DNA from 2 places in the Dictyoglomus sp. GBS genome. Region 1 is predicted to be linked to the other one. Evidence: riboswitches for the same ligand, from Rfam matches in the RefSeq annotation. Region 1 holds a riboswitch; the other holds the start of a gene.
The links. A riboswitch is a leader RNA that binds a small molecule or an ion and turns the genes downstream of it on or off. The one in region 1 is predicted to bind thiamine pyrophosphate.
Positions count from the first base shown of each region.

Region 1 (16,343 bases):
AATATTAACTCAAAAATCTTCCATTATCCTTGGTGTAAATATGCTCAAGCAATGAGTGAGAAAAATAAGGTATATTTCTCAAGCAGAGAAAACGCGATAAATTCAGGTTATAGACCCTGTGAAGTTTGTAAACCTTAAGAAAGGAGTGAATTCAATGAGTATTGATAGGTTAAGGTATTAAATAGAGAGATTAAATAAAAAAATCAAGGATAAACAGAGAGAAATTATGGATAAAGAGAAAGAGATATTAAAACTTTATGAAAGAATTGTAAGATTAAGAGAAGAAATAGTGAACTTACAAAAAGAAAAAGAAAGACTTATTGGTGAACTTGAGAAAGAGAGTAAATAATTAATATGACTTTTTGATTTTAATTATGGGGGGGAGATTAAGCTATGTTTAAAAAAATACTTAATATCAGCTTAATATTAACTGTTATTTTAACCATTCTTACCTCATTTGTTTTTGCTCAAATGAGTACTAAGGAAATTAGAGATGACTTAAAGGAAAGAGAATTTAATAAATTGATTATAGGAGGAATGAGAGCTGATGAAATAAGAGAAGGAGGAACTACAGATATTTTTGTTACTTATGTGGAACCTAAAGGTATTATTATTTCAGTAAAATTTCGTACCTTTTTACCACCTTATGAAGGTATAAAAGAAGAAGATCTTAATTTATTTTTCTCTTCCATATGGAGAGTCTTTGGCTATGGTATTTCAAAATATCCTCCAACAATTAAACTTAATTTCTACATACAATTACAAGATACTGATTCTTTAATTGTTGAATTTCCAATAGGTGCATTACTTGACTTCTTTAAAGAAAAGATAACAAGAGCAGAATTTCTTAAACAATGTGAGATATGGATAAATGGAGAGAAAGCAGAAGTTGAAGGAGATATAATCAAAGTCTTAGGGAAAGAATTTAAAATGGACTTTACTTTCTGAGTTTCAAAAGATTTTCCTGAGTCAGGCGAACAAAATTAAAAAAGAAAGGAGGGTTGAACTCATTAAAAACTGGGATTTTACTATAAAAATTAAAGATGGAATATATAAAAAAATACACCTCCTGCGTGTGAAGCAGGCGCTCTAACCACTGAGCTATCCGCCCAAGCTTGCTAATGATAAAGTAATACAAAAAGAAATTTTTGTCAATAACTATGAAGAGACCTTCGGTAAATTCTAAAATATAGTATTAAAATCCCCAAATGTCCTATCATTTTTCTCATTCTCTCATATATCCCAAATAATATAAGATTATTTATAACATGTAATGAAAGTTTTTTTTAAGATGTCCCACAAAGTCACTCAAATACATACTTTTCTACAACCAAATCCAGTCCCATCAACTATTAACCCTTTCTATCTTACTTCTTTTCTTTGAAAAAATATTTTCCCAACTTTCTTAATTAACTCATGTAAAATCTCCTTTACAACTTTTTGAAACTTATAATGATATATTCATAGATCTCTCTTATGGAAAAATTTATGTAAAGTTTAAAATAGCCAAAGATTAAAAGATAAACATATCGCCATGGGATTAAGGTTTGCCTCCCTTTTTAGAGGTTAAAATTGGGTTTTCCTTTAAAACTCTTTTACTAATTAAAGTATTTTACAAAAAGAATATTTTGATCTTCTTCTTTCCTTTCATCCATTAACTAAAGTCAAATAGGTTAAATTAAAAAAATTCATATAGACTTTAAGGAGTTATAAGTATTTATGATGAAAGTTATATAAAAAATGGTGGGCCCGCCAGGATTCGAACCTAGAACCAACCGGTTATGAGCCGGCTGCTCTGCCGTTGAGCTACGGGCCCAACTTTCAACGTAAATTATATTATATTCTTTTACAAATTTCAAGAGCTTAAGTGTGATTTAAAAAGTAGAGGGGAGAAATCTTAAATTCTCCCCTCTTCAAATAGCTTAAATCTTAGGTAGATCCTTAAGTGCTTCTTCAACCTTTTCCTTAGGATAAGAATAATCTTCCAGTCTACCTGTTAAATATTGATCATAGGCAGAAAGATCAAAGAAACCGTGACCACTAAGGTTAAATAATATTACTCTTCTTTCTCCTTTTTCTTTGGCATCCAAAGCCTCATCAATAGCTGCTCTTATAGCATGGCAAGATTCTGGTGCTGGTACAATACCCTCCGTCCTTGCAAAAAGAATTCCTGCTTCAAATACTTTTGTTTGAGGATACGCTACAGCCTCAATATATCCATTATGATAAAGAGCACTTACCAAAGGTGCCATTCCATGATAACGTAAACCTCCTGCATGAATAGAAGGAGGGATAAAATTATGGCCAAGTGTATACATCTTTAAAAGGGGGGTCATTTTAGCCACATCACCAAAATCATATGTATATATACCTTTTGTAAGACTTGGGCAAGATTCGGGTTCTACAGCAATAATTCTAATCTTTTTACCCTTAAATTTTTCTCTTACAAAAGGAAAAGAAAGACCTGCAAAATTACTTCCCCCACCCACACATCCTATAACCACATCAGGAAATTCTTCTGCCATTTCCATCTGCATCAAAGCTTCTTCTCCAATTATGGTCTGATGTAAAAGTACATGGTTAAGTACGCTACCAAGGGAGTATTTTGTATCATCTCTCTTAACTGCATCTTCTACTGCTTCACTAATAGCGATACCTAATGAACCAGGAGAATCTGGATCTTTCTCCAAAATCCTTCTTCCAGCTTCTGTATCTTGACTTGGGCTTGGTACAACCTTTGCACCCCATATTTCCATTAAGGATCTTCTATAAGGTTTCTGATAATAACTTACTTTAACCATATATACCTTACATTCTAACTTAAAGAAATTGCATGCCATAGATAAAGCAGAGCCCCATTGGCCTGCTCCAGTCTCTGTAGATAATCTTTTTACACCTTCCAGTTTATTGTAGAAAGCTTGAGCTACTGCAGTATTTGGTTTATGGCTTCCTGGAGGACTAACCCCTTCATATTTATAATATATATGTGCTGGTGTATCTAAATATTTTTCCAAATTTACAGCTCTATACAAAGGTGTGGGTCTCCAAAGCTTATAAATATTTAACACTTCTTCAGGAATAGGAATATACCTTTCTTGACTCACTTCTTGTTTAATTAACTCCAAGGGGAAAATAGGTGCAAGATCTTCAGGCTTAACAGGCTGTAATGTTGCAGGATGAATTACAGGAGGTAGCGGAAAAGGAAGATCAGGTATAATGTTGTACCAATCCTTAGGAAGCTTTGACTCTTCTAAAATATACTTATACTGACTCATACATTAAAAACCTCCCCTAATAAAAATTAAAGCCTTCTCATCCACAAAGGACGAGAAGGCTTGATCTCGTGGTACCACCTTAATTGAGGTAGATATCCCCCAACTCTTTGCCCATTTAACGGAGGCTAACCCGTTGGAGACTACTCGAAGATATATTATCTCTTTCGTTCCAAGGCTCCAGGCCCCATTCACTACCTGCAAGATGGCTGGTTTACAGCTAATACCAACCTCTCTGTTATCTTGCTATTTGGTAGTTACTATTTCCCTTCACAGCCTTTCCTATTTTTAGATGATATTATACTATAAATTTTTAATAACAAAAACTCTCAGTGGAAAATTTTTTATTTTTATGTTATTTTATATCAAATTGGTATAATTTATAAAGGATGGGGTGAAAAAAATGCTTAAAATAATTGAAACAATAGTTGCAGACTACAAGGCTGTATTTGAAAAGGATCCTGCTGCAAGAAATTTTTTAGAAGTAATACTTTGTTATCCGGGCTTTCATGCTATATTATTACATAGATTAGCCCATTTTCTTTGGAATTTAAAAATACCAGTTATTCCACGTTTAATTTCCCATCTCAATAGACTTTTAACAGGAATAGAGATCCATCCTGGAGCAAAGATTGGTAAAGGTTTCTTTATTGATCATGGTATGGGGGTAGTGATAGGTGAAACAACAGAAATTGGAGATAATGTACTCATATACCAAGGCGTTACCTTAGGAGGAACAGGTAAAGAAAAGGGTAAAAGACATCCTACGATAGGCAACAATGTGGTTATAGGAGCAGGAGCAAAAGTTCTTGGTCCAATAACTATAGGAGATAATACAAGAATAGGTGCTGGGTCTGTAGTATTAAAGTCTGTACCCCCCAATTGTACAGTTGTGGGAGTACCTGGAAGAGTTATAGTTCAAGAGGGGAGAAAACTAACTCCTAAGGAAATGCTAGAACATGGTAATATCCCAGACCCTGAACTAAGTTTAATTGAAGAACTAAAATCAAGAATTGAGAACATTGAAAATAGAATAGAAAAGCTGGAAAGACTATTAAGAGAAAAACCAGAAAATTTATGATATAATTACAGATTAAAAGAAAAAAGGTTCCCGGGGGAGCCTCTTAATCCGAGGCTGAGATGGTAGCGGAAGCTACCGACCCTTTGAACCTGATCTGGGTAATGCCAGCGTAGGGAAGGGCTAAGGATAAAAAAATATAACATTTAAGGTATATAAAAATTAAGGTTCCCTTCCACTATGCTGGATAGGGAATCTTAATTTTTAATATAGGAGGTGCTTCATAATGTCTCAAAAGCCTGTAAGGCTTCTTACAGAGGGTGCTCTATCCATAGCTTTATCTCTACTTCTTTGGTATTTGCGAATAGGAGCTATGCCTCAAGGTGGAAGTATAAGTATGCAAATGCTTCCTCTCTTTATCTTTGCTTTAAGATGGGGAACATTACCAGGTATTTTAGTAGGATTAGTATATGGGGTTATACACTCCTTACAAGATATGTATGTTGTTCATTGGGCCCAATATTTATTAGATTATCCCATTGCTTTTGGTTTAATAGGCCTTTCAGGAATAGCAAAAAAGGTTAAGGTCTCAAAAATAATTTCCTTTTTTATAGCTTTACTTTTCTTAGCAGGTTCAATTCTGTTTGTAGTTAATATATCTAATGAACTTCCTCAAGCTCAAAAAACCCTAGAAGAGTTAAAATTAAAACTTCAATCTGCCCAAGGTGAAGAAAAAACTAATATAGAAGAGGATATTAAAGATTTAGAATTTAAATTGAAGTGGTTCCCAATTTCAAGAATAGTTTTAATAGTTGCAGGTATTCTTGGGGCATTACTTTTAATTTATGGTGCTGTCCTCAGAAAGACCCAAGAACCCATAGAACTTGGAGTATTTATTGGTGGTCTTGGAAGATTATTTGCTCATTTCCTGTCAGGCGTGATTTTCTTTTCCCAATATGCTCCACCTGGGACACCTGCATGGATTTACTCCCTAATATATAATCTTTTTGTAGTTGTACCTAGTACTTTTGTATGTTTACCATTAGTACTACTTATATACCCCAGACTAAAAGAAAGTGAGATATAATAAAAGAATCTATGAAAATAGTAATTTTTGCAAATGGAGAAAGCAATTTAGATATAAATGATATAGGAACTATATTCCCTGTCGACAAAATTATTTGTGCTAACGGTGGTACTAAATTGGCATTAAGGTTTGATATAACACCTGACATAATTGTAGGTGATTTAGATTCATTAACAGAAGATATATCTAAAAAGTTTGAGAATAAAAAAATAGAGTGGAAAATTTATCCAAAAGAAAAAGATGAAACTGATTTAGAATTAGCTGTAAGAGAAGCTATAAAATTCAACCCCCAAGAAATATATTTTATTGGACTATTGGGGGGAAGGATTGACCATTTACTTTCTAATCTATTCTTTTTAGAAAAAGTAAAAGATATGGGCATAGAGCCATATGTAATAGATAAAAATTTAAATATATATCTTATGAAAGGGGAAGAAGAAAGAATATTTTGGGGGAACAAGGGAGATACACTCTCCCTCATTCCCCTATCAGATGTGGTTGATGGTATCTCTTTAGAAGGCTTAAAATACCCCTTACAAAATGAACCATTATATAGAAAGCTTACAAGAGGAATAAGTAATGAATTCCTTTTACCGCAAGCAAAAATAAAAACTTCTGAAGGGACACTCTTTGTAATACATCTACACAAAAAATAAGCTCTTATGTTAAAATATATAGTCTTTATTTTTCAATATCATTGAAATTTTTTTAATTCTGAGGAGAAAATGGAAAAAAGCAAAATAATATTAGTTGGCTTAGAAAAAGAGATGGAAAATTCCTACTTGGATTACGCTATGAGCGTAATCGTAGGAAGAGCTTTACCTGATGCAAGGGACGGACTAAAACCTGTACAAAGAAGAATTATATATTCTATGTACGAATCTGGAATGCTACATAATAGACCCTACAAAAAGAGTGCCCATGTAGTAGGTAATGTCTTAGGTAGATATCATCCTCATGGGGATGCTGCAGTCTATGAAGCATTAGTAAGAATGGCTCAGGATTTTTCCTTCAGATACCCATTAATAGATGGACATGGGAATTTTGGTTCCATAGACGGAGACGAACCAGCAGCTATGAGATACACAGAGGTAAGACTTGCTCCTATAGCCTCAGAAATGATTGCAGATATAGAAAAAGATGTGGTAGATTTTGTACCCAACTATGACAATTCACTAAAGGAGCCGGTAGTACTTCCCACTAAAATTCCTCAGCTTCTTATGAATGGTTCTTCTGGAATAGCTGTAGGAATGGCAACTAATATCCCACCTCATAATTTAGGAGAATTAATAGATGCCTTACTATATTTAATAGAAAATCCTCATACAGGGCTTGATGAAATATTAAAGTTTATAGATGGTCCTGATTTTCCAACAGGTGGAATAATTGTGGGAAGAAAAGGAATAAGGGAAAGTTACTTAACAGGTAAAGGTAAAATCATAGTAAGAGGAAAGGTTAAAATAGAGGAAACAAAGAAAGGTGAAAAAAATATTATTATTACCGAAATACCCTATCAGGTTAACAAGGCTAATCTACTAACCCAAATTGCCGAACTTGTACAAGAAAAGAAAATAACTGGAATAAAAGATCTAAGAGATGAGTCGGATAAACATGGAATAAGAGTTGTAATAGAGCTTAGAAAAGAAGCAGAACCCCAAATTGTTATTAATCAGCTTTATAAACATACCCAATTAGAGACCACTTTTGGAGTTATCATGCTCGCTATTTTGGATGGTCAGCCTAAAGTCTTTAATCTTATAGAATTACTTAAGATTTTCTTAGAACATAGAAAAGATGTTGTACTGAGAAGAACTAAGTATGATCTGGAGAAAGCAAAGGCAAGGGCTCATATTTTAGAGGGATTGTTAATAGCATTAGATCACTTAGATGAAGTAATAAGAATTATAAGACAAGCTGAGAATGCTGATTCTGCAAGAGAGGAATTAATGATAAAATTTAAGCTCACACAGGTACAAGCTCAGGCAATTCTTGACATGAGATTACATCAATTAACAAAGCTTGAAAAAGAGAAATTAATAAATGAGATGGAAAGCATAAGAAAAACTATTGAAGAACTACAAAAAATACTTAACGATGAAAAAGAATTATGGAAAGTAATTGCAGGGGAATTAAAAGAGATAAAAAATAAATACTCTGATAAAAGAAGAACAGAAATTCAAGAGGAAGAAAAAAGCGACATAACTATTGAGGATTTAGTACCTGATAATCCTGAAGTTGTATGTCTTACTCGAGAAGGATATATAAAGAGACTTCCATTATCCACGTATCAAATACAGAAAAGAGGTGGAAAGGGTCTTAATACTCTTGCCAATAATATAAATGACATAATAACCTCTTTTGTGGTTACATCTACAAGAAGTACATTATTTTTATTCAGCAACAAAGGAAGGGTCTTTTACATAAAAACCTATGAATTAGATGAAACTTCAAGACAAAGTAAAGGTACTCCTCTTAAGAATTATATAGGCATATCAGAAGGAGAAGAAATAACAGAAATTATATCTTTAAATGAATTTCCTCAAAATCTCTATTTTCTATTTGTAACCTCTCAAGGAATAGTCAAAAAGACTCCTGTGGAAGAATTTCAAAATGTTAGAAAAACCGGCATAAATGCTATAAAATTAGCAGATAATGACCTATTGGTTAACGTATTCTTAACCACTGGAAACGATCAAATTATATTACTTACAAAAAAAGGTAATGCTATAAGATTTGATGAAAAAGATGTTAGACCTATGGGGAGATCTGCTCAAGGAGTGGTAGGAATAAAACTAAGAAAGGACGACTCTGTAATAGGTGGAATAATAGTTAAAAATGATAAAGACATTGTACTTGTTACAGAATATGGCATAGGTAAAAGGATAAAACCTGATGAATTCAATTTGCAAAAAAGAGGTGGAATTGGAATTAGAGCAATAAAAATAACACCTAAAACAGGTAATTTAATAGGAGTAAAAAATGTGTCAGAAAATGATGAAATATTAATTAGCACTCAAAAGGGTCAAATCATAAGATTAGCTGTAAAAAATATACCTATCATGGGTAGAAATACTCAAGGGGTAAAATTGGTAAAATTAAATGATGAAGATAGAGTAGTTAGTATTGATCTGGTGAGTAACGAAGAATGAAAAAATATGAATTAATAGATCATACAGCAGATATAGGAATAATTGCATATGGAAGTACGAAGGAAGAAGCTTTTGAGGTATCAGCAGAAGCAATGTTTGACCTTATGTGTCCGTTAGAAAAAATTGATGAAAAGGAAAGGTTTGACATTGAAGTAGATGCTGAAGATTTAGAATCTCTACTTGTTACATGGTTAAATGAACTCCTTTATGTATTTGACGTTAAAAGACTTATATTCAAAAAATTTAATGTCACCCTTATAGGGAATAATCAACTAATAAGCCACTGTTTTGGTGAGAAATTTGATCCTAGAAAACATGAAATCATAAGAGAAATAAAAGCAGTAACATATAATCTATTAAAGATTGAAAATAAAGATAACCAATGGATAATACAGGTGGTATTTGATATTTAATGGCAAACTTAATAGTTGGAGAATCTCAATCAGGAAAAACAACACTTATAAAAGTCCTTTCAAAAGGAAAGGCACACATTAAATTTTCTGATTATAATATATGTGCAGTACCCAAAGAGGATGAAAGGCTAATAGAACTTTGGAAAATCTTTAAAAGTAAATCTATTAATTTTATAAACTTAGACTTTATGGATCCACCAGGTAATGCTACTTTTACATCCCTAAATCCCCAACTTTATGAAAAAATACAAAAAGCAGAAATAATTCTTTATATGCTGCCTCTTTTTAGAGAAGATAAAGATCTTGATGAGATAAAAAACCAAGAAAATGAATTTATACTAAAAGATCTGGAAACTACAGAAAAACTTTTGAAAAATAGAAAATTAGGTATACCTGAAAAAGCAGTTTTAGATAAAATCCAAAAAAGTTTATTAGATGAGATTCCATTAAGCAATATGGAATTTAGAGAGGATGAACTAAAAATACTTTCTGCTTGGAATCTACTATCTATAAAACCAATTTTTTACATAATAAATATCTCAAATACTCAATTAGAAGATGAAAAACTTCTAAATTCCATAAAGGAGAAATTAAAAGATAAAATCTATTTCTTATTTCCGGCTAAATTAGAAGAAGAACTCTTAGAACTTGATGAAAAAGATGTCACAGAGTATTTGTCCATGTATAACTTATCAAAAAGCATAAGAAACCTATTAATAGATAAAATTTTTGAGTTTAACAATCTTATTTCCTTCTTTACAGTTGGAGAAAAGGATGCTCGAGCTTGGAAGCTAAAAAAAGGAAGCACAGCTTTAAATGCTGCTGGTGTTATTCATACAGATATTGCAAAAGGTTTTATAAGAGCTGAAGTAATAAGATGGGACGAGCTTGTAAAAATCGGTGATTGGAAAAAGGCATATCAAGAAGGAAAAGTAAGAGTAGAAAAGAAAGATTATATAGTAGAAGATGGAGATGTATTATATATAAGATTCCACATATAAAATTAATTAAGTCTTTTCTCCTTTAACAAAATCATAAAGTGTATATTTAGCTAGCGTTTCTCTTAGTTTATTTGTCATCTCAATCCATAAAGGTCTTGTTTTACACTGAGAAACCCTCTTGCACTTATTAGGAAAAACTATACAATCCACTAATGCAGTCCTACCCTCTAAAGCCTCTACCACCTCTAAAATCTTAATTTCCTTTGGATCACCATTTATATAATAACCACCTTCTGCTCCAACCTCAGCCTTAACAAATTTGTTTTGCGAAAGAATTCTCATAATTCTTTCCAAGTATCTTAGAGGAATCTCTTCAGCCTCAGATATTCTCCTTACACTTACAGGATTTCCCTCTTTTTGATTTTTAGCTATGTATATGAGAGCTCTCAAACCATATCTTGACCTTGTTGATAATTTCATAATTATTACACCTCTAAATTCATACTTTTTTAGGATATTTTACATGTTATCCTTTTAAAAGTCAAACATCAATCAGACCAAAACATTCTTCAGCCATTGAAAAGATTTATTCCCCCAAATCTCATGTCCCCCATCAAAAAACTCATAATTTAAATTATCAGATACATTTAAAAAATCATATACTTTTTTAATCTTTGAAAAAGCAAATTTTGTTGCTTCTATAGGAAAAATAGGATCTTTTATACCATGTTCAATAAATAGAAATCTTGGTGCAATAAGTCCTGCAATATCATACATCTCTGCATATTTCAAAATACCATAAATATAATTGCATTCACAATGAGAAATACTTAATACGCTGTCTCTAAAGGTATTTAAATATCCACTAATAACGGTAGCTTTAATACGATCATCTAATGATGATGCAAATAAGGAAGAGGTCCCACCACCTGAAATCCCATAAATGCCTATAGAATCTTTTTTTACCTCAGGGAAACCTTGAAGTAAATCAATACTTCTTATTATATCCCAAACCCTAAGTCCTATAACTGTTTTACCAAGCATTAAAGCCCAGAAAAATAACTCTCTACAAGAAGAAATCTTTTCATTCTTTACTATTTTCCTGTATCCAAAACCCAATTGTTCAATAACAAATGTAATGAAACCCTGTTTTACCAATGAGATTCCAAAATCCTTCATATAACCAGATGGAATTTCTCTCTCATTACCATTCTCATCAAGTCCAACAGCATCATTCATCCCTATTCCATGACCAGGAACAGCAATAACAGCAGGAGCAGGAAGTTCTACCTTTTTGGGAGTAAGAAGATAAGCATAAACTTCTATATCTTCTGCCGAATTGAATATAATAAGTTCTCTCTTATAATCCTCAAAATCCTTAGTATCTAAAACCCTCAAATTGGTATCACATTTTTCTGAAAATCCCCCTAAAAGTTCAATTAACTTTAATCTAAAATTTTTTCTCCAATTTAGCCATTCTTCCTTATTCTTTGCTTTAAATCCATATAATCTTTCGTTTTGATAAAGCTTTTTAAAATATAAAAAGTCCATAAGTATCCTCCTTAATCAAAATAATGTTTATATTGTACACTATTAATTTATCTGATGTTAACAAAAATAAATGATTGTTTTAAAATAACTTAAAATGAATTATAAAGAGATTAATAAATTGAGGTTAATTGCGGATTTTCATATACATTCAAAATATAGCAGGGCTACAAGTAAAGATATGGATCTCCATAGCCTTACAAAATGGGCTAAAATTAAGGGAGTAAATATTTTAGGTACTGGCGATTTTACGCATCCATTATGGTTTAACGAGTTGAAAGGTAAATTAAAAGAAGAAAATTACGGCATATATTCTTACAATGATATTTATTTTATTTTATCCTCAGAGATAAGTCTTATATATAATCAAAATAACAAATTAAGGAGAATTCATCTTCTTATTTTTGCTCCTTCCTTTGAGATAGCATATAAGATTAATCGCATACTTGAAAAATATAGTAATTTAACGTCAGATGGAAGGCCAACATTGGGTGAACCCATACAAAAAGTTATACCTCAACTTTGGGATTTATCTGAAGAGATCCATATAATACCTGCTCATGCTTGGACACCTTGGTACTCTATATTTGGCTCAAAATCAGGTTTTGACTCAATAGAAGAAGCCTTTGGTAATTATTCTAAATACATTTTTGCTATAGAGACTGGATTAAGTAGTGATCCCTCTATGAATTGGAGGTTAAGTAAATTAGATAAGATTTGTTTAATTTCAAATTCAGATGCCCATTCTCCAAATAAAATAGGTAGAGAAGCTAATGTACTTAATTGCAATTTAAATTACAAAGATATCTTTAATGCTATTAAAAATCAAGATAAAGATAAATTTTTATATACTATAGAATTTTTCCCAGAAGAAGGAAAATACCACTTTGATGGTCATAGAAATTGTAATATATCATTACACCCCAAAGAGAGTATTAAGTTAGGGAAAATCTGTCCCATTTGCGGTAAACCACTTACTATAGGTGTTCTACATAGAGTAGAAGAATTAGCTGATAGAGAAGAGGTATATTTACCTATTAAAATACCTTATAAAAATTTAGTACCATTGGAAGAGATTATTGGGCAATCTTTAAATAAAGAACCTTCATCACCTATAGTACAAAGGGAATATTTAAAAACCATATCAAATCTTGGAAATGAGCTAAGCATCTTAATGGATGTATCATTAGAGGATATAATTAGAATTTCTGGAGAAAAAATTGCCAAAGGCATAAACCTTATGAGACAAGGAAAAATAAAAAAAATTCCGGGATATGATGGGGTCTATGGTAAAATAATAATTTTTCCAGAAGAGGCATCTTCAGAAAATCAACTTTCTCTCTTCTAAAAAGGTCTTTTGAAAAGCTCTAAAATTTTATCCTTTAAAGTTATGCCTGGTAGTAAGTTTTTAAAATCTTCAATGGCCTTATCAAATCCGATATCATAACCTCTTTTCTGACTCTCTAACCATTTATGATCTGATATATAAACGTAAAGATCTGCTTCTGTTCTTCCTGGAAAAGCATCCAAAAGTCTTTCTTGTTGGATTTTTTTAACAATTGGTAGATAAATATTTCTATACCAATCTCTTGCCGCTTCTTTAATATTAACCTCTTCCCCCTTTTTTTCGCTCATATAATATTTATGTTCTAAAATTTGATTTAAAAGCTTTCTATACTGCCCTATTTCTGTAAGAATTATCCCTCTTAACCCTGTAATTAATTCAAAATCTGACCTTTCTCTGTGTAATATATTTTCTATACTGTTTTCAGAAGGAATATATTCAATTACATGAGCATCAATCTCTTTCTGACCTAATTTCTTTGCTACAGCCACTCTATGATTTCCATCAACAACATAATATTCATCTTTTATCTTATAAACCTCGATAGGAGGTAAAATTTTTCCTCTCAAAATTGCATTTTCAAGCTCTTGTAATCTACTTTTTGAACTACCTTTTAAAGGTCTAAACTCTTCATCAAAATCTTTATATCTTCCAACACTACCAACAATCTTATCAACCTCAATAGTCTGATAACCTAAGTCTCTCCATCCTGAAATTTCTTCTTCTTTTAAAACTTCATCAAAACTCTTTAAATGTTTTTTATTTTTTAAAAATCTCTTAAAAAACCTCATTTCTATAAATCCAAAAGAATTATTCCAGAACAGTTTATAATTTTTGTATTACCAAGCTCTGCAAACCTTTTAGAGTTATAAACATAATTCATGTGTGTATGCCCGTGAAGAAAATATTGAGGTTGATATTTCTCTATTAATTTTAGAAAAGCTTTAAAACCTTTATGAGCTAAATCATCTCCTTCATGAATTCCAAAAGGTGGAGAGTGAGCTACCACAATGTCCACCCCTTTTCTTAACTTTAAAAACAATCTTCTAATTCTCCACTCCATTTCCTCTTCGGTATATTGAAATTTACCTACACTATATTTTATAGAACCACCAAGTCCCAAAATTTTCCTCCCTTTAAACTCTATCATCCTTCCATCAATACTTTCACAACCTTCTGGAGGCCTCTTTTCATATATCTCATCGTGATTTCCATGTACATAAAATACTGGTACATTTAACATTGTAGCTATATAAGTAAGAAGTTCCGGCATAACATCACCACAGGATATAACCCCCTCTACCCCTTTATATGGAGTTATATCAAATTTTTCATAAAAATTTGGAGATTCAATGTCAGATAGAGCTAATACCTTCAACTTAAGGGCTGTCCTATCCTCATCTTAAGTTCATTAATATATCCTATAGAGAAAGGATCCTTATCTGCTAAATAAGCAAGATATACAGTAGCAAAATCTCCTAAATATGTCATAGAAAAGAACTGAGTAAGAGGAGATTTTCCTTCAGCTTGCCACATGAATATAGGTACTCCTCTTTCAGATATTTTCTCTTTCATGAACTCTACCCTAATCTTCATTTCTCCATCAAGAGAGGTGTACAAGAAAATAAGAGTTAATGGCTTAATAACTTCATCCATAGCTTCCCACGCCATAATTTCATTATGGTTAAGCTCTGGAAAGAAGTGATAAAATGCAGGATATTTTGAATTTTCATTGATTTGACATTTCCATCTATAAGCTGCTACCTTCCATTTTTCCTCTACAGCATAAATAACAGGAATACGCTTAAAGATCATTTTTGCAACTTTTTTGGCTACATTTTCTTCTGTTGGTACTTCTCTCTTGAAGCTTTCTCTTGCCTTTTTAAGATAATTAATAGTCTCCTCTATCTCTGACTTTTTAGAGGATACTGCTCCTATTTTTTCCAAAACTACAAAAGAAGGAATTGTTACATAGCCTATAGCAGCTCTTGGTGCCATGCCTGATGGTATCTCAACCAAAGTAAGATTTTTTTCATTTGCAAATTCTTTTAATTTTCCTCCACTTGTTACTGCTACAACAGAGGCTCCTTTATCATAAGCAGCTTTGGCAGAATTTAAAGTTTCTACAGTATTACCTGAATAACTAACCGCAAATACTAAGGTTTTACTATCCACCCAAGTAGGGAGATCATAATCTCTGTTTACATATATAGGAAATCTTGCTTCTTTAAAAAGGGCACTTTGTAAAACGTCGCCTCCTATAGCAGATCCGCCCATACCAAGCACAAGAACCCTCTCTATATTATAAGACACATTTTTTATAGGAGTAGAATAAGAAACTTCTGCGGCTCTTTCTATTTGTTCTGGCAAATTATAAACTGCTGAATACATGTCCTTGGGGTCTAAGTTTTTAAGAACCTCAATTTGATCCAATTTCTCTACCATCTTTATGCCTCCTTTAATTATTTTGTTTGTGAAATTATTTTAGCTTATAATTAAATCGTTGACAATAATTAAATACTCTGTATACTTTAAAAGTATTTAAAATAATTTAAGAAAGGAGGATGAAAGAAATGGAAACAAAGGTTGTATGGAATGGAGAAATGAAATTTACAGGAACAACTCCTTCTAACTTCAATATCGTCATGGATTCTACACCAGATCATGGAGGAGGAAATGAAGGACCTCGCCCTATGGAGCTTATACTTGTAGCTCTTGGGGGATGTACAGGTATGGATGTAATCTCTATTTTAAATAAAATGAAAGAGAAGGTTGAACATTTTGAAATGAAAATCACAGCAGAAAGAGCCCAAGAGCATCCTAAGGTTTATACCAAAGTACATATTGAATACATTTTCAAAGGGGAAAATTTAAATGAAGCTAACATCAAAAAAGCTATAGATCTTTCTCAAACAAAATACTGCTCTGTATCTGCTATGTTAAGAAACACAGCAGAAGTTACATACTCATATAAAATACTTTAGTGGAAGGGAGAGAACAGGCTAAGTATGGATAATGTAAGAGTAAGAATAGCACCAAGCCCCACTGGATATCTCCATGTAGGGACTGCTCATACTGCTCTTTTTAACTGGCTTTTTGCAAAGCATAACAATGGAAAATTTATATTAAGAATTGAGGATACTGATATACAAAGGTCATCAAAAGAATATGAAGAAAATATTTTAGAAGGATTAACTTGGCTTGGTCTATATTGGGATGAAGGTCCATATTATCAAACTCAAAGATTAGATCTGTACAGAAAATATGCAGAAGAGCTTCTTAAAATAGGTGCAGCATATTATTGTTATTGCACTCCTGAAGAATTAGAACAAAGAAGAAAAGAGGCTTTAGCTCAAAAAAGACCTCCAAAATATGATAGAAAATGCTTATATCTATCAGATGAAGAAATAGCAAAATACGAAAGAGAGGGAAGAAAACCTGTTATAAGATTATTAGTTCCAGAAGGTAAAACTGTTTTTAATGACATCATAAGAGGCGAAATAGAATTTGATAATGAGGATATAGGAGATTTTGTGATAATGAAATCAGACGGCATTCCTACCTATAATT
Region 1 is NZ_CM143687.1:1,100,544-1,116,886, reverse strand. Features, by position in the region: gene ACY3IT_RS05420 (thermonuclease family protein) at 1-138, shown strand, start outside; gene ACY3IT_RS05415 (hypothetical protein) at 227-349, shown strand; gene ACY3IT_RS05410 (hypothetical protein) at 394-948, shown strand; tRNA gene ACY3IT_RS05405 (tRNA-Ile) at 1,742-1,816, opposite strand; gene ACY3IT_RS05400 (TrpB-like pyridoxal phosphate-dependent enzyme) at 1,923-3,275, opposite strand; T-box leader at 3,319-3,555, opposite strand; gene cysE (serine O-acetyltransferase) at 3,655-4,353, shown strand; TPP riboswitch at 4,376-4,486, shown strand; gene ACY3IT_RS05390 (energy-coupled thiamine transporter ThiT) at 4,577-5,377, shown strand; gene ACY3IT_RS05385 (thiamine diphosphokinase) at 5,389-6,033, shown strand; gene gyrA (DNA gyrase subunit A) at 6,103-8,526, shown strand; gene ACY3IT_RS05375 (archease) at 8,523-8,939, shown strand; gene ACY3IT_RS05370 (DUF933 domain-containing protein) at 8,939-9,940, shown strand; gene ACY3IT_RS05365 (RrF2 family transcriptional regulator) at 9,947-10,360, opposite strand; gene ACY3IT_RS05360 (alpha/beta hydrolase family protein) at 10,433-11,431, opposite strand; gene ACY3IT_RS05355 (endonuclease Q family protein) at 11,526-12,776, shown strand; gene ACY3IT_RS05350 (DUF4032 domain-containing protein) at 12,773-13,564, opposite strand; gene ACY3IT_RS05345 (metallophosphoesterase family protein) at 13,567-14,151, opposite strand; gene ACY3IT_RS05340 (bifunctional phosphoglucose/phosphomannose isomerase) at 14,148-15,218, opposite strand; gene ACY3IT_RS05335 (OsmC family protein) at 15,347-15,757, shown strand; gene gltX (glutamate--tRNA ligase) at 15,782-16,343, shown strand, end outside.

Region 2 (16,343 bases), 350 kb from region 1:
AGGTAGAGGCCCCTCATTTTCCTTTATAAGTCTTTCCAATATTTCCTTTTCCCTTTTAGGGTCAAAAACAGGATAGTCTTTTTCTTTTTTCCAGTTTTTAATTTCTAACACTATCTTTGCTCTCTCATTTAAAAGATTCAAAATCTTTTTGTCAATCTCATCTATCAATCCCCTTAATTCATTTAATTTTTCCATAACTAACCTCTTTTAAATCTATAAATTTTTATAAATTCTATAAGATAAAATCTTATTAGGTCAATATCTATTGTAATCTTGAGAAAAGTTTTGATTAAAAATTTTTTAATGATATAATAAAAACGTTAACGTAATCTTTTTAAAAAGGGGTGATAAAGCATTAAACCAGAAAAACAAAGAAAAAGAGGATTCTTCAAGGAATTTAACATTCTTATTGCCCTTATTGTACTTTGTGTATTTATAACCATTCTCAACCCAAAATTCATAACTCCCTTTAACTTACAAGTAATAGCAAGACAAGTAGCAATATATGGTCTTTTAGCTATAGGTGAAACTCTTATTATTATTGGAGGAGGTATTGATCTTTCTGTAGGGTCTTTGGTAGCTTTAACTGGAGTTTTAGTAGCTCTTTTCATGAAAAATGGAATTGATATGTACATTTCCATATTATTAGTTCTTCTATTTTCCTCTACAATAGGTTTATGGCATGGATTTTTTGTTACTAAGCTTAATGTACCACCTTTCATAATAACTCTGGGAACATTAACAGCTGCAAGAGGACTTGCTTCAGTAATAACAAAGGGTTGGCCTATAATAGGCCTTCCAGAAAAGTTCTTTTTTATAGGTCAAGGTGAAATTTTAGGAATACCCTTTCCATTAATAATTCTTATTTTTTTCACTCTTCTTTCCTTTTTCATCACTAAATATACTGTTCTCGGAAGAAATTTATATGCCATTGGCGGAAATATTGAAGCGGCAAGACTTTCTGGAATAGATGTGGATAAAATTAGAATATATACTTACATCTTTGGATCCTTTCTTGCAGGAGTAACAGGAATAATAATTGCATCAAGACTAAGTCAGGGACAGGCAGGAGTAGGTGGAGGATATGAACTAAGTGCTATTGCTGCAGCTGTTATAGGTGGAACATCCTTATCAGGCGGTGAAGGTACTATTCTTGGTACGATTATAGGTGCCACCATAATGTCAGTTATTTACAATGGACTAATTCTATTGGAGATATCTTCTTATTGGCATGATGTGGTAATGGGACTTGTCATTGTTACAGCAGTAACCTTAGATATCTGGAGGAAAAAGAAAAAGCCATAAGTTGGAAAGGAGGTGAAAATTTTTCTTAATTTGTTAATCTAAACAAAATTTCTGAACCTTAAATTAAAAAAATTAACAGGGGGGAATAAAAAAATGCGTAAATTACTTGTTATCTTATTGATTTTAGTATTTCCTTTCATATTCTCTACTGGATTTTCAAAAGATATACATGTAGCGGTTATAGGAAAATCTGTACATCCCTATTGGGCAGAAGTAGAATTAGGGGTAAAGAAAGCTGCCCAAGATTTAGGAGTTAAAGCCACATTCTTTGTACCTCAAAAAGAAGATATTCCAGCACAGATTTCTCAAATGGAATCTTTCATTGCTATGGGAGTAAGTGGTATAGCTATAGCACCATCCGATCCTACAGCCATTGCCCCTACTATTGAAAAGGCTATGGCAAAAGGTATTCCAGTAATAACCTTAGATACTGATGCTCCTCAAAGCAAGAGACTAATATACATTGGAACTGATAACTACTCAGCTGGAAAAATTGCTGGTTTGGTAATGTCTGATCTTTTAGGAGTACGTGGCGGAAAAGTAGCAATAGGTACAGGATCACTTACTGCTATGAATTCCTTAGAAAGAATGAGAGGATTCATGGATGGTATAGCTAATAACAAAAGAATCACAGTAGTTACAAAACCTGCACTCTGTGACTTTGAGGATACAGGAAGAGCAGTAACTCTTGCTGAACAAGCCTTACTTACCTACCCAGATCTGAGAGGTTTCTTCGGGGTATATGCATTTAATGGGCCAGCTGCAGCAAAAGCTGTAAAATCAGCTGGAAAAGTAGGCCAAGTAATCATAGTATGTTTTGATACCACAGCTGAGCATATGCAACTTATAAAAGAAGGAGTTATTGCTGCAACCGTAGGACAGAGACCATATATGATGGGTTATAAGAGTGTAGAGGTACTTACTAAGATGGCTCAAAAGGGTGTAGATGCAACCCTTAAAGAATTACCTGCTAATAGAATTATTGACACTGGAGTTGATGTGGTAGCAGGAGATAAATATGTAAAGAGCATAAAGAGCGTACAAGCTCTTACAGTAGAACAATATAGAAAGAAGCTCCAAGAGTTAGGAATTCCTGTACAAGGCTGGTAAATTTATTAAAGGAGAGGGGTTTTATTACCCCTCTCCTTTAAAATAAAATGGAGGTGTAGATTATAAAATGAACCAAGAGATATTGATAGAGATGAGAAATATATATAAAAGTTTTCCAGGAGTTCAAGCCCTGTCAGATGTCAACATAACAGTATATAAAGGAGAAATTTTAGCAATTGTAGGTGAAAATGGAGCAGGAAAGTCTACCCTAATGAAGATTCTTGCTGGTATATATCAAAAGGATAGTGGTAAAATAATATTTAAAGGTAAAGAAATTAATCCTCAAACACCTCACGAAGCCCAAAGTCTTGGAATATCTATGATACATCAAGAATTTAATTTAGCACCCAATTTAGATATTGCAACCAACATCTTTTTGGGAAAAGAACCCAAAAAGGGGAAATTAATAAAAATTTTTGATTATAAAAAAGCATTCTATGAATCCCAAAAATTATTAGAAATAATAGGTTTAGATTTACCTTCTGATACATTAGTAAGGAATCTTACAGTTGCCCAACAACAAATTGTAGAAATCGCTAAAGCTCTTGCATCAAAATCAGAGATAATAATTATGGATGAACCTACATCAGCATTAGCAGGAAAAGAAGTAGAAAAACTATTTGAAATTGCAAGGAATCTTAAGAATCAAGGAGTTTCCATCATATTTATAACCCATCGTTTAGAAGAAGTCTTCCAAATTGCTGAAAGAATAATTGTTTTAAGAGATGGGAAAAAGGTAGGAGAATTGCCTGCAGACAAAGAAAGATATAATGAAGTTATAAGATTAATGGTAGGAAGAGACCTAAGAGTTATTCCAAAACCTGAAACTGAAAAAGGAGATATAGTATTAGAGGTAAAGAACCTTTCATCAAATAAAATCCACAATATATCTTTTTATTTAAAAAAGGGTGAAGTTTTAGGTATTGCTGGACTTGTAGGAGCAGGAAGAACAGAGATTGTCAGAGCAATTTTTGGAGCAGATCCAAAAACCAAAGGGGAGATATATTTAGAAGGTAAAAAAGTAGATATTAGGACTCCTAAAGATGCGGTAAAATTGGGTATAGGATTAGTGCCAGAGGATAGAAAGTTACAAGGACTTATTTTAAATATGGCTATACATGAGAATATATCTCTTGCTTCCTTACCCTTTTTATTCCCAAACTATATTATAAAGGCAGAAAAAGAATATAAATTAGCAAATCACTTTGTAGAAAAGTTAAAGATTAGAACCCCAAGTATTTTTCAAAAGGTATTAAATCTATCAGGAGGAAACCAACAAAAGGTTGTTTTATCAAAGTGGCTTGCCTTAAATCCTAAGGTCTTAATATTGGACGAACCAACAAGAGGTATAGATGTAGGAGCAAAAGCAGAAATACACTCTCTAATAGGTGAATTAGCAAAACAAGGTATCGGAATTATACTTATTTCTTCAGAACTTCCAGAGATTTTAGCCTTATCTGACAGAGTATTGATAATCTCAAAGGGGAGAATAACAGCAGAATTACCTAAGGAAAATATATCTCAAGAAACTATAATGCAATATGCAGTAATTTAACATCTCTAAAAAATAGGATAAAATAATTTGCAAAATATATACTTAAAGGAGGAAATTGTATGTCCTATATTGTATTAATAACAGGAGCGTCAAAAGGTTTAGGTTATTCGTTATCTGAGCTTTATCTTTCAAAGGGTGATTATGTAATTGCTACCTATCGAAAGAATTTAGAAAACTTAGAGAAGATCAAAGATAACCCTAATCTCCTATTATACAAAATGGATGTAGCAGATGAAAATTCTGTAAAAGATGCTTTTGAATTTATAAAAGGCAAAGTTCCCCATATTGATATATTAATTAACAATGCAGCAGTCTATTTGGAAGACAAAACAAAAACAATCGAAAATGTAGATATAGAAAAAGCCATACAAACACTGAATATAAACTCTATAGGCCCCTTAAGAGTATTAAAATACTTCTTCTCTTTAGTTGAAAGAGGGAACAAGAAATTAATAATTAATGTATCTTCTGAAGCGGGTAGCATATCAAATTGTTGGAGAGATAGAGAATATGCCTATTGTATGTCAAAATCAGCCTTAAATATGCTTTCTGCTATATTACAAAATTATAGCAGAAACAAAGGTATAAAAGTGCTTGCAATTCATCCTGGATGGATGAGAACCGATATGGGTGGTCCTAATGCTGATATTCCCCCAGAAGAAGCAGCAGAAGGAATTTATAATTTATCTATGAAAGAATGGGACATTAATGATAAAAACATCTATATGGATTATAATGGAAATCTTATGACGTGGTAGATTTATGAATTATACTTTGTGGGAGGGACTTAAATTAGTCCCTCCCTTTTTTTACAATATTTGAAATGTTTTTAAGCTATTTTCAAAAAGAGGCAAGTATTTATCAAAAGTATCCTTAAGAGCAGAGAAGGTAAAAACATAGAATTTATGATCTTTAATAAAGTAAACTTGCTTTTGTTTTATAGCTATATCTCCTACCACCTTAATTAGATAAACTAATTCATATCCTTCAAATCCCGCCACATCCCTTTTACCCTCACTTTGGAATTCTATTTCCCCTAATTCCTCTGAAACATAGCTTAATTCTTTTTTGATTGATGATATTAACTCATCGTTTATAACAGCTTCCTCATCTTCTGGAATATTTAGTATGTTAATATTAAAGTTAACTCTAAAACCCAAATCAGCAGGACCAACAAAAATAGCAGCCAAATTATAAGGAGCACCATCCTTAAATTCCCAATCTATAGGTGGAATTATTGAAAATCCATATTTTTCATTTATATACCTTTCTGTATCTGCTAAAATAAGATTGATGTTAATAGTAAGCAAAACTAAAGAGACTATTAAAAATCTAAAAATTCTTTTATAAAACATTAGCTTAAATTCCCCCCATTTTTAAAAATTTACAATTTCCCAAAAAGCCTTCTTAGGATTGTGATTCTTATCAAAAAGAAGTGGATAATCTTCTCTCCCTCTTACAGGCCAAAAGAAAAGCCATGTATAATCATCAGCGACTCCCCAAAAAGTAACTCCTGTAACTTTTCCTTTGTATTTTCTTAATATTGCAAAAGCTTCTTTATAAAGTTGAGCTTGTCTTTCAAGTCTATCCTCAGGTGGAACTTTAAAGTTATTATTTTCATTTCTATCATAATAAATCGATATATCGAATTCTGTAATCTGCACTTCTACACCAAGCTCTAAAAATCTCTTTATTGAATCTTCAAGCATCTTAGGAGTCGGCCAACTCAAAGTCCAATGTCCTTGAATACCAATACCATGAATTGGAACCCCTTTTTCTTTCAATCTTTTCACCAATTGATATGCTTTCTCTCTCTTTACCGGATCCTCCAAATTGTAATCGTTATAGAACAACTTTGCATTCGGATCTACCTCATGTGCCCATATAAAAGCTTTTTCTATAACTTCTTCTCCACAAATATCGTACCATGGGGCTTTCCTTAAAAATTCATACGGATTATCTGATAATGCTTCATTTACCACATCCCAAGCATAAACCTTTCCCTTATAATGGCCTACTACTTCCCTTATATGTTCCTTTAATCTTTCTAATATTTCCTCTTTAGTACCTGTTCCTCCCTCTTTTCCAGCAAAAACCCATGGTGGAGTCTGATTGTGCCAAACCAAAGTATGTCCCCTTACTTTCATACCATTTTTCATGGCAAATTCTACAATTTCATCAGCAGGATCAAAATTATAAACATAAGGTCTAGGATGAATAACTTCCCATTTCATCTGGTTTTCAGGAGTCAAACTGTCGAAATGCTTTTTAAGAAGTTCTTCATAATTATAAATATTTAAATTACTTACAGCAGCACCAATTAAAAAATAATCTTTATAAACTTCCTTAAGCGATGGTATCTCCATAGCTTTCACCTCCCTTAAAGGGGTCATTATAGAAAGTACTAAAAGAAACAAAACAAAAATTTTTAAACTGAACCTCATAAGAATTAACCTCCTTTCTGTTTTTTCATTGAATTTTTTATATTTTCAAGCTTTAAATATAGATCTTTCAATTCTTTCTCAAAGAAGAATACCAAGAGAAAAAGCAAAATACCACATGGATACCAGAAAATAGAAGAAATTGATAAAGAAAAATCAAGTTTCGAAAATTTAATAAGATCTATAGCTCTTTCAGGAGGAACATTTATACTTACATTGGCTAAGACTCCTCCTATATATCTTCCAATTCCAGTACCTACCGAATCTGTCAGATTAAAAATGGAAAAAATTGAAGTTCTATTTTCTGGTACATTAACATTCATAAGCATCATCTTTACATTAGGTCCTGTTAAAGAAGAAAAGAAACTTGCCAAGGTCCCCAAAAGGGCAAAATTCAAAAAAGCTTTTGAGGGTATATAAGCAAAGACAATATATGCAAGAGTTGCTCCAAGGATAGTACTTACACTACAAAATAAAGGAGTATACTTAGGTCTCTTTTTATAAAGAGCTCCACCTATAAAACCTCCCAAAAGAATTCCTAAAAGATTTCCTAAACCAAATAAGAAGTATATAAAGGTAGCCTGCCCCTGCGATAAATCTCTTTTTCCTACGAGGAAAGCTATAAGAAAATAAGGAATAGCTCCCCATGGTATAGTACCTGCTATACCCTGCAAAAAAAGAAGAAGATTGGTTTTTATTTTAACAAGATTTGCGTAGTCTCTAATATTTATCGTCCTTGGATAAACATAACCTGCCTTAATTAAATCTTCTATACCCTTTTCAGAATATCCTCTTTCTACATTAGGAATGAAAAATAAATAAAGTAAAGCAAGAATCCAGTTTGGTACTGATACAACTATAAAAGGTAATCTGAAATTTCCTGTATATTCATATACAAGGCTTGAAAGAATTACCCCAATAAGAACTCCCAATGATAGCGAAGAAGCAACAATAGAGGTTGCTTTACCTCTTTCTTCCTCTTTATACAAATCGCTAACAATAGAGAAAGCAAGTGGAAAAACCACACCTACACCTATACCCGTGAGAACTCTTAATATAAAAAATTGAGTCCAATTTTGGGCAAAAGCAGTTAAAAAACATGGTATTTCTCCTATGAGAATCCCAGTCACAAAAAGTATCTTTCTATTTATTTTGTCTCCAAAATATCCCCAAAAAAGTGATATGAAAGCTCCAAAAATAGTAAAAACAAGACCTAATTCTCCAAGATGGTTAAAATTTACATTAAACTCTTTCATAATCTGATCCATAAAAGGAGACATCACCAACTGATCAGCATTTAGAAAAACCATCATTAAAACTATTAAGGATAAGGCAAATCCTCTAACCCCCTTTTTCACAATAAATTACCCCCTCTTATACTTTTTGATTAATTCTTAAATCAACCACCATAAATGGAATAGCAATTCCATTATCATCAAACTTTTTCTTTATTCTAATACTTAATGAGTTTGCAGCGTTGAAATAATTATCTCTATCTACCCAAAAATATATTGTATATGTAACACCAGAACTACCATATTCTTTAAATGCAACAATATTTGTTACAGAAGGATCTTTTACTACTAATGGTTCCTCCTCTAAGGCTTCTTTTATTAACCCAATAACTTTATTAAGATCCGAAGAATAATCAACAGTTACATCAAAATTTATTCTGCGATAAGGGCCTGGCCAATATTTAGTAACCATTCCAGACCATACTTTTCTATTAGGTATGTAAACCATCTTTCCATCAAAGGTTTTTAATCTGGTATGATTCATCTCCACAATATCTACCATTCCACTTATTCCATCAATTTCTACTGCCTCTCCTTCAAATACTTTTCTTGTAACTAGAACAAGTATTCCAGAAAGGAAATTAGTAAGAGGTTCTTGAAAGGCGAGTCCTAAAACAACACCTGATATACCAAGACCGGCAAGATACGGAGTTAAATTAATATTCCATATAGACAAAACAATTGCTAACCCAAAACCATATAAAAGGAAACCAATAATCATGGAAACTGTTTTAGGGGCCTTTATCTCTTTTCCTGTCCTTGAAACAGCCCTATATATGCCTTTCATGATAAATCTATGTCCAAAGAATGTTATAAATAATATTAATATGGAAAAGAAAACGTTTAAATATATGTTACCTAAATTCATTTTCTATACTAACCTCCAGCTAAACGCAAAATCTTTAAATATTATATCATCAGAATAATTTTATCTCAATTAATGGAATTATGGAGTAAAAAATGAGTTTGATTAAAAAATAAAGAGGGGGAGGAAAAACTCCTCTCCCCATCATTTTTTTACACAGAAAACTCTTTATATGAGCTTTTAGGAGCCCCACAAACAGGACATTTCTCTGGTGGCTCACCTTCTACAGTATGTCCACAGACTGGGCATATATAAATTTTTTCTGCTGTATAATCTTCATTTTTCTCCACTAATTCCTTTGCCTTTTTATACATTTCAGCATGTATCTTTTCTGCTTCCCAAGCAAATCTGGTGCTTCTTTCTGCCCCTTTTTCGTTTTGGAACAAAGCTGTATTGTTATACACTGGGTACATTTCTTCTATTTCAAAAGTTTCCCCTTCTATACATTGCATAACATTTTCTGCCATCTGTCCACTTATAAGCCCAAGTTCTCTATAATGGTTTCTTGCATGGATATACTCTGCATAGGCTATTGCTTTAAAAAGATTTGCAAGCTTAACTAAACCATTCTTCTCAGCCTCTTCAGCAAAAATCATATACTTCATATGAGCCATACTTTCTCCTGCAAAAGCCTCATGAAGAAATTTTTCGGTCATCTTTCTCATATTTTTAACCCCCTTTATCTATTTCTTTATTTATAATTATAACAATTTTTTTCTAATTCTCAAAACTTACTTTAACTATTTTTTTCTTATTCTGATCTCAAAAGCTCTTTTTGGATTTTCTATTAGAAACTCGTTTATTATCTCCTGAGAAATATTTCTCTTGATTAACTCAGGTATCAGTTTGTAAAAAATATCAGTATAACCTCTTATTTTTTGTCTTCCCCCATTCTTTTCTCCTACAGCATACCAACCTGCATCATGAGAGAGAAGTATCCTATCTTCAAATCCTTCTTTTATAACCCTTTCTATCAGCCTAACATGGTAATCAATAGGTCTTGCCCCAATTGAATCGTACTCAAGCCATATTCCTCTTTTTAATAACATTAAATGTACATCAAAATCCTCTATATTATCAGCATGTACTATTATAAGAGAAGAGAGATCTATACCCACTTTCTTAATAATATCTGTAACTTCAATGGCACAAACAGCTTCTCCAGTATGACATGCTATAGTAAGTCCTGTTTCAAGATGTGTTATAGCAGTAGCTATTATAAGTTTTTTATCTAAATCGCTGAGAGGTCCAGGATTTACTGCAGTCTTAATAAATCCTGGTTTTATATCCGTATCTTCAATACCTTCTTTCCACTCTTTAATAAACATTTCTGCTATTTTTTCTGCAGTTTCCCCATAATATTTTTTTGGAACATGTTTTCCATTACCTGCCCCATAAAATCCCGTATTTGTAACAATATTTAAACTTGAAAGTTCAGAAAGAATTTTTAATGTTTTAACATCCCTTCCTACATATTTAGGGGTGCATTCAAAAAAAGTTTTAACACCCAAATTCTTTATTTCTAATAAATAAGGCAACATGGTATTGATAATATCGGACCTTATAGAATTTGTTATCTCTATCTGATCTTCTGCAGAAGAAAAATCTACAAGAAGGTGTTCATGTACTAAAGTGAGCCCTAAACTTTCCCCATCTATAGCACCCTTTACAGTCATAAGCATAAAAATTTACCTCCTTAAAAGATTTACTCCCTTAGTTTAGTATAACAGAAGATTAGTTTTAGATCTTTATTTAAAAATTTTAAAAAGATATAATTTAAATATGAGAAAGTTCATTAAGCCTAAAATAGTTTTAAGTTCATGTCTAAATTTAGAACCCGTAAGGTATAATGGAGAAATCATTAAAGATCCCTTTGTTATAAAACTTAGAGAATATTGTGAGATAATTTCTGTATGTCCTGAAGTATCCATTGGCCTCGGAGTTCCAAGAGACAAGATCATAGTTTATAAAGAAAAAGACAATTACGGTATTTATCAACCCAGCAAAGATTTAGATTTAACTCAAGATATGTTAAGTTTTACATATAATCTTTTATCAAATCTTCCACAAGTTGATGGCTTTTTATTAAAAAGTAAATCACCTTCTTGTGGAGTTTCCAATACACTTGTATATGCAGATAAACATGGTAAGGAATTTTACTTCAAAGGGAAAGGAATATTTGCTCAAATAATATTAGAAAAATTACCAAATCTACCTATAGAAGATGAAGGAAGGTTAAGAAATAGAGAAATAAGAGAAAAATATTTGATAAGAATTTTTAGTCTATCTGAATTGAGAAATCTTGAAAATCAACTAAAAAATATATCCCAACTTATAGATTTTCATCAAAGATATAAATATCTATTAATGGCCTTTTCACAAAAACATTCGAAAATTATGGGAAACTTAATAGGAAATTTTAATAAAGAAAAACCGTTGGAAGATATAAAAAAAACGTATTCTAATCTATTTAAAGAGGCCTTATCCTCAGCATTAAAGAGGGGAAATCAAGCCAATGTCTTACTCCATATTTTTGGACATTTTTCTAAAAAATTAAAAGAAGGAGAAAAATCTCATTTTCTCTCTTTAATTGAAAAATACAGAATGGGAAAGATAGAAATAAAGGTACTTCGTGAAATAATCAAATCCTGGGCTTATAGATTTGACGATCAATATATTATGAATCAAACTTATTTAGAACCTTATCCTGAAGATCTTGAAGAATCTTAATAAATACTAAGGGGGACAGTCTTATGAAAAATCAAGGTTGGCTTCTTAAAGAAATAAAAAGGTTAGAACTCATTGAAACACCTTATCCGTCAATAAAGGATGATGAAGTATTATTAGAAGTAATCTATGCAGGAATTTGTGGATCTGATCTTCATGCCTACCTGGGAGAACATCCCTTTGTAAAACCAGGCATTGTTTTAGGCCACGAATTTGTTGGAAAAGTAATTGATAAAGGAGAAAAAGTTAAAAATATGAATTTAGGAGATTATGTTGTAATTGAACCAAGTCTAACATGTGGGAATTGTTACAATTGTGTTCATGGAAGATATAATATTTGTAAAAATTTGGATGTAATTGGATGTACAAAAACTAACGGTGGATTCCAAAGATACATATCAATTCCCTCTCACAAGGTATATTCAATAAACGATATTCCTTTAAAAAGGGCTGTCTTAACAGAACCTTTAGCAGTAGCTGTTCATGGGGTTAGAAGATCGAGTTTCAAACCAGGAGATGAAGTATTAGTTATAGGTAGTGGTCCTATCGGTCTTCTTACTACCATATTTCTATATCTATCATTGCCTAAAAAGATAGTAGTTGTAGATCCTATTGATAAAAGATTAAAACTTGTAAAAGATTTATGCCCCAACATTATACCTATAAAGCCAGATGAGTTAACAAATTCCCTCTTTACCCAAGAAGGCCCTGACGTGACCTTTGAATGTGTAGGTATAGATCAAACAATAAATATGGCTATTGAAAATGCAAAAAAAGGAACAGATATAATCCTTATTGGTGTTCCTAAGGAGATATCTTTAGCTAAGCTTATTTATATCCAAGACAGAGAACTAAACTTAAAAGGCTCTCTTATGTATACAAAAGACGATTACCTAATTGCTATAGATTTACTAAGGAAAAATCAAGTAGATTACGAAAGATTAATCTCCCATATCTACCCATTTGAGGAGGTAAATAAAGCTTTTGAAGATATCATTAATGAGAAAGAAAAATATCTAAAGGTAATAATTGAAATAGCAAAATAAAGTCAAAATTTTAAAAAAATTGTAAATAATTTACTCAAGCATTATTCTAATATTTCACACGTTTTTCTCTTGCATTTGTTACAAAAAATATGTAATTATTTACAAATTTTTTACTATTTGATATACTTTTTAAAGAAAGTTAAAACGAAGGGGGTACATAAATATATGAAAAAACTAAAACTCCTAAACACATTACTTCTATTTTTAATCTTTATAAGTCTAATTTCTGGCTGTACTAAAACAACTGATATTTACAATAATACATTAACAGAAGATAATACCGTAATAATAACTAAAGAAAATATAAATAAGGCACCCAGTACATCTGGCATAAAGGGGGTTAATAATCCCCACATTTGGTTTGATTCACAAGCATATTCCGCCCTTGATACCATAAAAAGCTATGGTTTTAATACAGTTAGAATTGTTTGGCAAACAAATGGATCAGCCTCAAGATTGAAACAGATAATTGATAGATGTAAAAGCTTAGGTCTTAAACCCATTCCTGAATTGCATGATGTTACAGGTAGTACATCTACTAGTGACTTAGATAGAATGGTATCTTGGTGGATAAATAATAAATCATATATCGCCAGTGATGTCTGGATAAATATTGCAAATGAGTGGGGACCAAGAAACAGTACTATTTGGAGAGATGCTTACAAAAACGCTGTAAGTAGAATGAGAAATGCTGGAATAAATAATGTATTAGTAATCGACTCGGGTGGATGGGGACAAGATGACCAAGATATTTTAAACTATGCCTTAGAGGTACTAAATTCTGATCCATTAAAGAATATTGTCTTTAGCATACACATGTATGGAGAATGGAATGATAATAGCAAAATTTATAATTTTTTGTCTACTTGTAAGAACCGTGGTATTCCTATCATTGTAGGTGAATTTGGATATAACTACAATAACGGTAACAACAATCTTGGATGTAAAGTTGATGCTTTATACCTAATGCAAACCTGTAGAAATCTTGGAATAGGCTTTATTGCATGGTCATGGACAGGCAATAACAGTGAAAATGCATGGCTTGATATGACTTCCCCTTCAGATTGGAAGACTCTAACTTATTGGGGCAAAATGGTAGTGTACGAAAAAGACCCAAATGCTGGAAATTCGTCAGTATTATATAATTTTGAAGGTAGTACTCAAAATTGGACAGGTACAAATGTAGTTGGAGGACCATGGTCCGTAAATGAATGGGCCTACAATGGAAGTTATTCTTTAAAAGCTGATGTAGACTTAGGTACAGGTAAGCAATTTTACCTTTGTATAATTTCAAATCATAATTTTTCTGGAAAATCAAAACTTAAAGCAGTAGTAAGACATGCAGCCGGGGTGATCAAGGAACAGGCATGCAAGCCAAATTATATATAAAGGTGGGAAGTAATTGGAAATGGTATGATGGAGGCACTGTTAATATTAGCTCAAATACATCAGGGACTGTATTAACTTTAAATCTATCGGGAATTTCAGGACTAAATGACGTAAGAGAATTAGGAGTTCAATTTTTATCTGGCAGTGGATCATCAGGAAGATCTGCTATTTACCTTGATTATTTAACTATCGAGTAAAATAACTTCATTTTGTGGTATAATTACTAAAAATTGAAGATAGGGTTTCCAGGGGAGCTGAGGGGAAAAGCTCGGCTGAGAGGAGGTCTATAATCCCGACCTCGACCCTTAGAACCTGACCCGGGTAATACCGGCGGAGGGAGTGAAAATTATTGGAATTTAAAGGACCGCTTGGTAATATCCGGGCGGTCCTTTAAGTTTTATATGGAGGTGAAATTTATATGTTAGTAAACGATATAGAAATAAAGTACAAGGGAAACATTAAAGGACTTCTTTTAAAACTTAAATACCCTTTAGAAAAAATAGCCGTTCTTGTTAACGGAGAAATTATTAAAAAAGAAGATTGGGAAAAATATTATCTTAAAGATGAAGATTATGTGGAAATAGTATCCTTAGTAGGAGGGGGTTAAGAAGAATATGCAGTTTGAAATTGGTGGAAAAATAATAAACAATAGGTTATTTGTGGGAACTGGAAAATTACCAGATTATAGCATTATCAAAAATATGTATGAAGAACTCAAAATAGAAGTATTTGTCGTAGCAGTGAGAAGAATAAATACAGATATAAATAAAGGCAACTCTATATTAGATTTTATCCCAAGAGATGCTACCATCATGATAAATACCTCTGGGGCAAGAAATCATAAAGAAGCTGTAAAAATAGCTCTTATCGGTAGAGAAATTACAGGATCAAACTGGATTAAGATCGAAATCACAGGAGAAATGAAATATCTTCTGCCCGATAATGAAGAGACAATTAAAGCATCAGAAATTTTAGTAAAAGAAGGCTTCAAAGTATTTCCATATATATCACCTGATCTTATAATTGCCAAAAAACTTGAAGAAAAGGGAGTTTCAGCAGTAATGCCTTTAGGATCTCTCATAGGTAGTAATAAGGGCATTGATTCAGAAATACTAATTAAAGCAATAATTAATGAAATTTCTATTCCTGTAATAATAGATGCAGGAATTGGTAAACCTTCTCACGCCGCAAAAGCTATGGAGTTAGGAGCTGATGCTGTACTTATAAATACAGCCATAGCTACTTCAAAAGATCCCTTAAATATGGCAAGGGCTTTTAATTACGCTGTAAAAGCTGGAAGATTGGCATATGAAATAGGACTTCCAGAAGAAAAAGATTACGCAAGTGCAAGCTCTCCACTTTATGATCTCATTAAAAGTTTGGATTAATAGGTGAGCCAATGTTAGAAAAAGTTCTAAATTGGGCTGATAATTTTTTAGAACAAATTAGAAAAGAAAAGAAAAAGTATGATATAAGGAAAATTTTAAAAAAGGAAGAAATAAACGAAGAAGAACTTTATATTCTACTATCTGATACAGACGACAATAATCTTGTACTTATGGCAGAAAAGTCAAAAAAACTTACAGAAAGATACTATGGAAAAGTTATCACTCTATTTACCCCTCTTTACCTTTCTAATTATTGTCTTTCATCATGTAAATATTGTGGTTTTTCTATAGAAAACAAAATAAAAAGAATAAAATTAAAAAAAGAAGAATTAATCGAAGAATATAAACACATAAAAAATTTTGGAATTGATAGTATTTTATTATTAACAGGATGTGATAGAATCAATACACCTTTTGAATATATACTCTCTGCTGTAGAAGAAGCAAAAAATTACTTTTCTGAAATCATAATAGAGGTATATCCAATGGATGAAGAAGAATATAAAATCCTTGTTAATAGAGGTCTAACAGGAGTAACACAATATCAAGAGACATATAACTTAAAAATATATGAAGAATTACATCCTTATGGCCCTAAAAAAGATTTCTGGTACCGAATAAAAACTCAAGAAAGAGCAATAAAAGCAGGAGTTTTTGAAGTTACCTTAGGTATTCTACTTGGGCTAAATAATCCCATTGAAGATACATTCAAAATGCTACTTCATGCTAAATATCTCATGCAAAAATATCCTAAGGCAGAAATAAATATCTCTTTTCCAAGATATCGCCCTGCTGGAACAAATTTTGTTCCCCAATATATTGTGAATTCAAAGACCCTATTACGTCTCATTTTTACCTCTCGAATTTATTTACCTCCAATCGGAATCACCATTTCAACTCGTGAATCTCCAAAACTTAGAGATCTTATTATAGGTTATGGCGTTACAAAAATGTCGGCAGGTTCTAAAACATCCGTCGGTGGATACGCAAAAGATAGAGAATCAGAAACACAATTTGAGGTAGAAGATAAAAGAAGCATAAAAGAAATAATTGAGATAATTAAAAGCAAAGGATATAGGCCAGAATTTACAAATTGGATTAAAGGAGGCATAGCATGAATGACTTTAGAGACATGCTTATAAATTATTTTACTCAAGAAGAATTAAATAAAATTCGTAAGACAAAAATAGTAATAGCAGGTTGTGGGGGATTAGGCTCAAAT
Region 2 is NZ_CM143687.1:747,799-764,141, reverse strand. Features, by position in the region: gene pheA (prephenate dehydratase) at 1-195, opposite strand, end outside; gene ACY3IT_RS03545 (hypothetical protein) at 321-611, opposite strand; gene ACY3IT_RS03540 (ABC transporter permease) at 502-1,305, shown strand; gene ACY3IT_RS03535 (sugar-binding protein) at 1,399-2,415, shown strand; gene ACY3IT_RS03530 (sugar ABC transporter ATP-binding protein) at 2,483-3,970, shown strand; gene ACY3IT_RS03525 (SDR family oxidoreductase) at 4,030-4,728, shown strand; gene ACY3IT_RS03520 (PsbP-related protein) at 4,780-5,325, opposite strand; gene ACY3IT_RS03515 (endo-1,4-beta-xylanase) at 5,347-6,414, opposite strand; gene ACY3IT_RS03510 (MFS transporter) at 6,420-7,769, opposite strand; gene ACY3IT_RS03505 (mechanosensitive ion channel family protein) at 7,786-8,574, opposite strand; gene ACY3IT_RS03500 (rubrerythrin family protein) at 8,724-9,236, opposite strand; gene ACY3IT_RS03495 (phosphotriesterase family protein) at 9,312-10,253, opposite strand; gene ACY3IT_RS03490 (YbgA family protein) at 10,354-11,301, shown strand; gene ACY3IT_RS03485 (zinc-dependent alcohol dehydrogenase) at 11,325-12,344, shown strand; partial or broken gene ACY3IT_RS03480 (cellulase family glycosylhydrolase) at 12,510-13,930, shown strand; TPP riboswitch at 13,971-14,090, shown strand; gene thiS (sulfur carrier protein ThiS) at 14,146-14,340, shown strand; gene ACY3IT_RS03470 (HisA/HisF-related TIM barrel protein) at 14,348-15,121, shown strand; gene thiH (2-iminoacetate synthase ThiH) at 15,133-16,239, shown strand; gene thiF (sulfur carrier protein ThiS adenylyltransferase ThiF) at 16,236-16,343, shown strand, end outside.
Region 2: it holds a riboswitch for thiamine pyrophosphate, as region 1 does, so the genes downstream of both, thiS (sulfur carrier protein ThiS) here and ACY3IT_RS05390 (energy-coupled thiamine transporter ThiT) in region 1, are expected to answer to the same signal.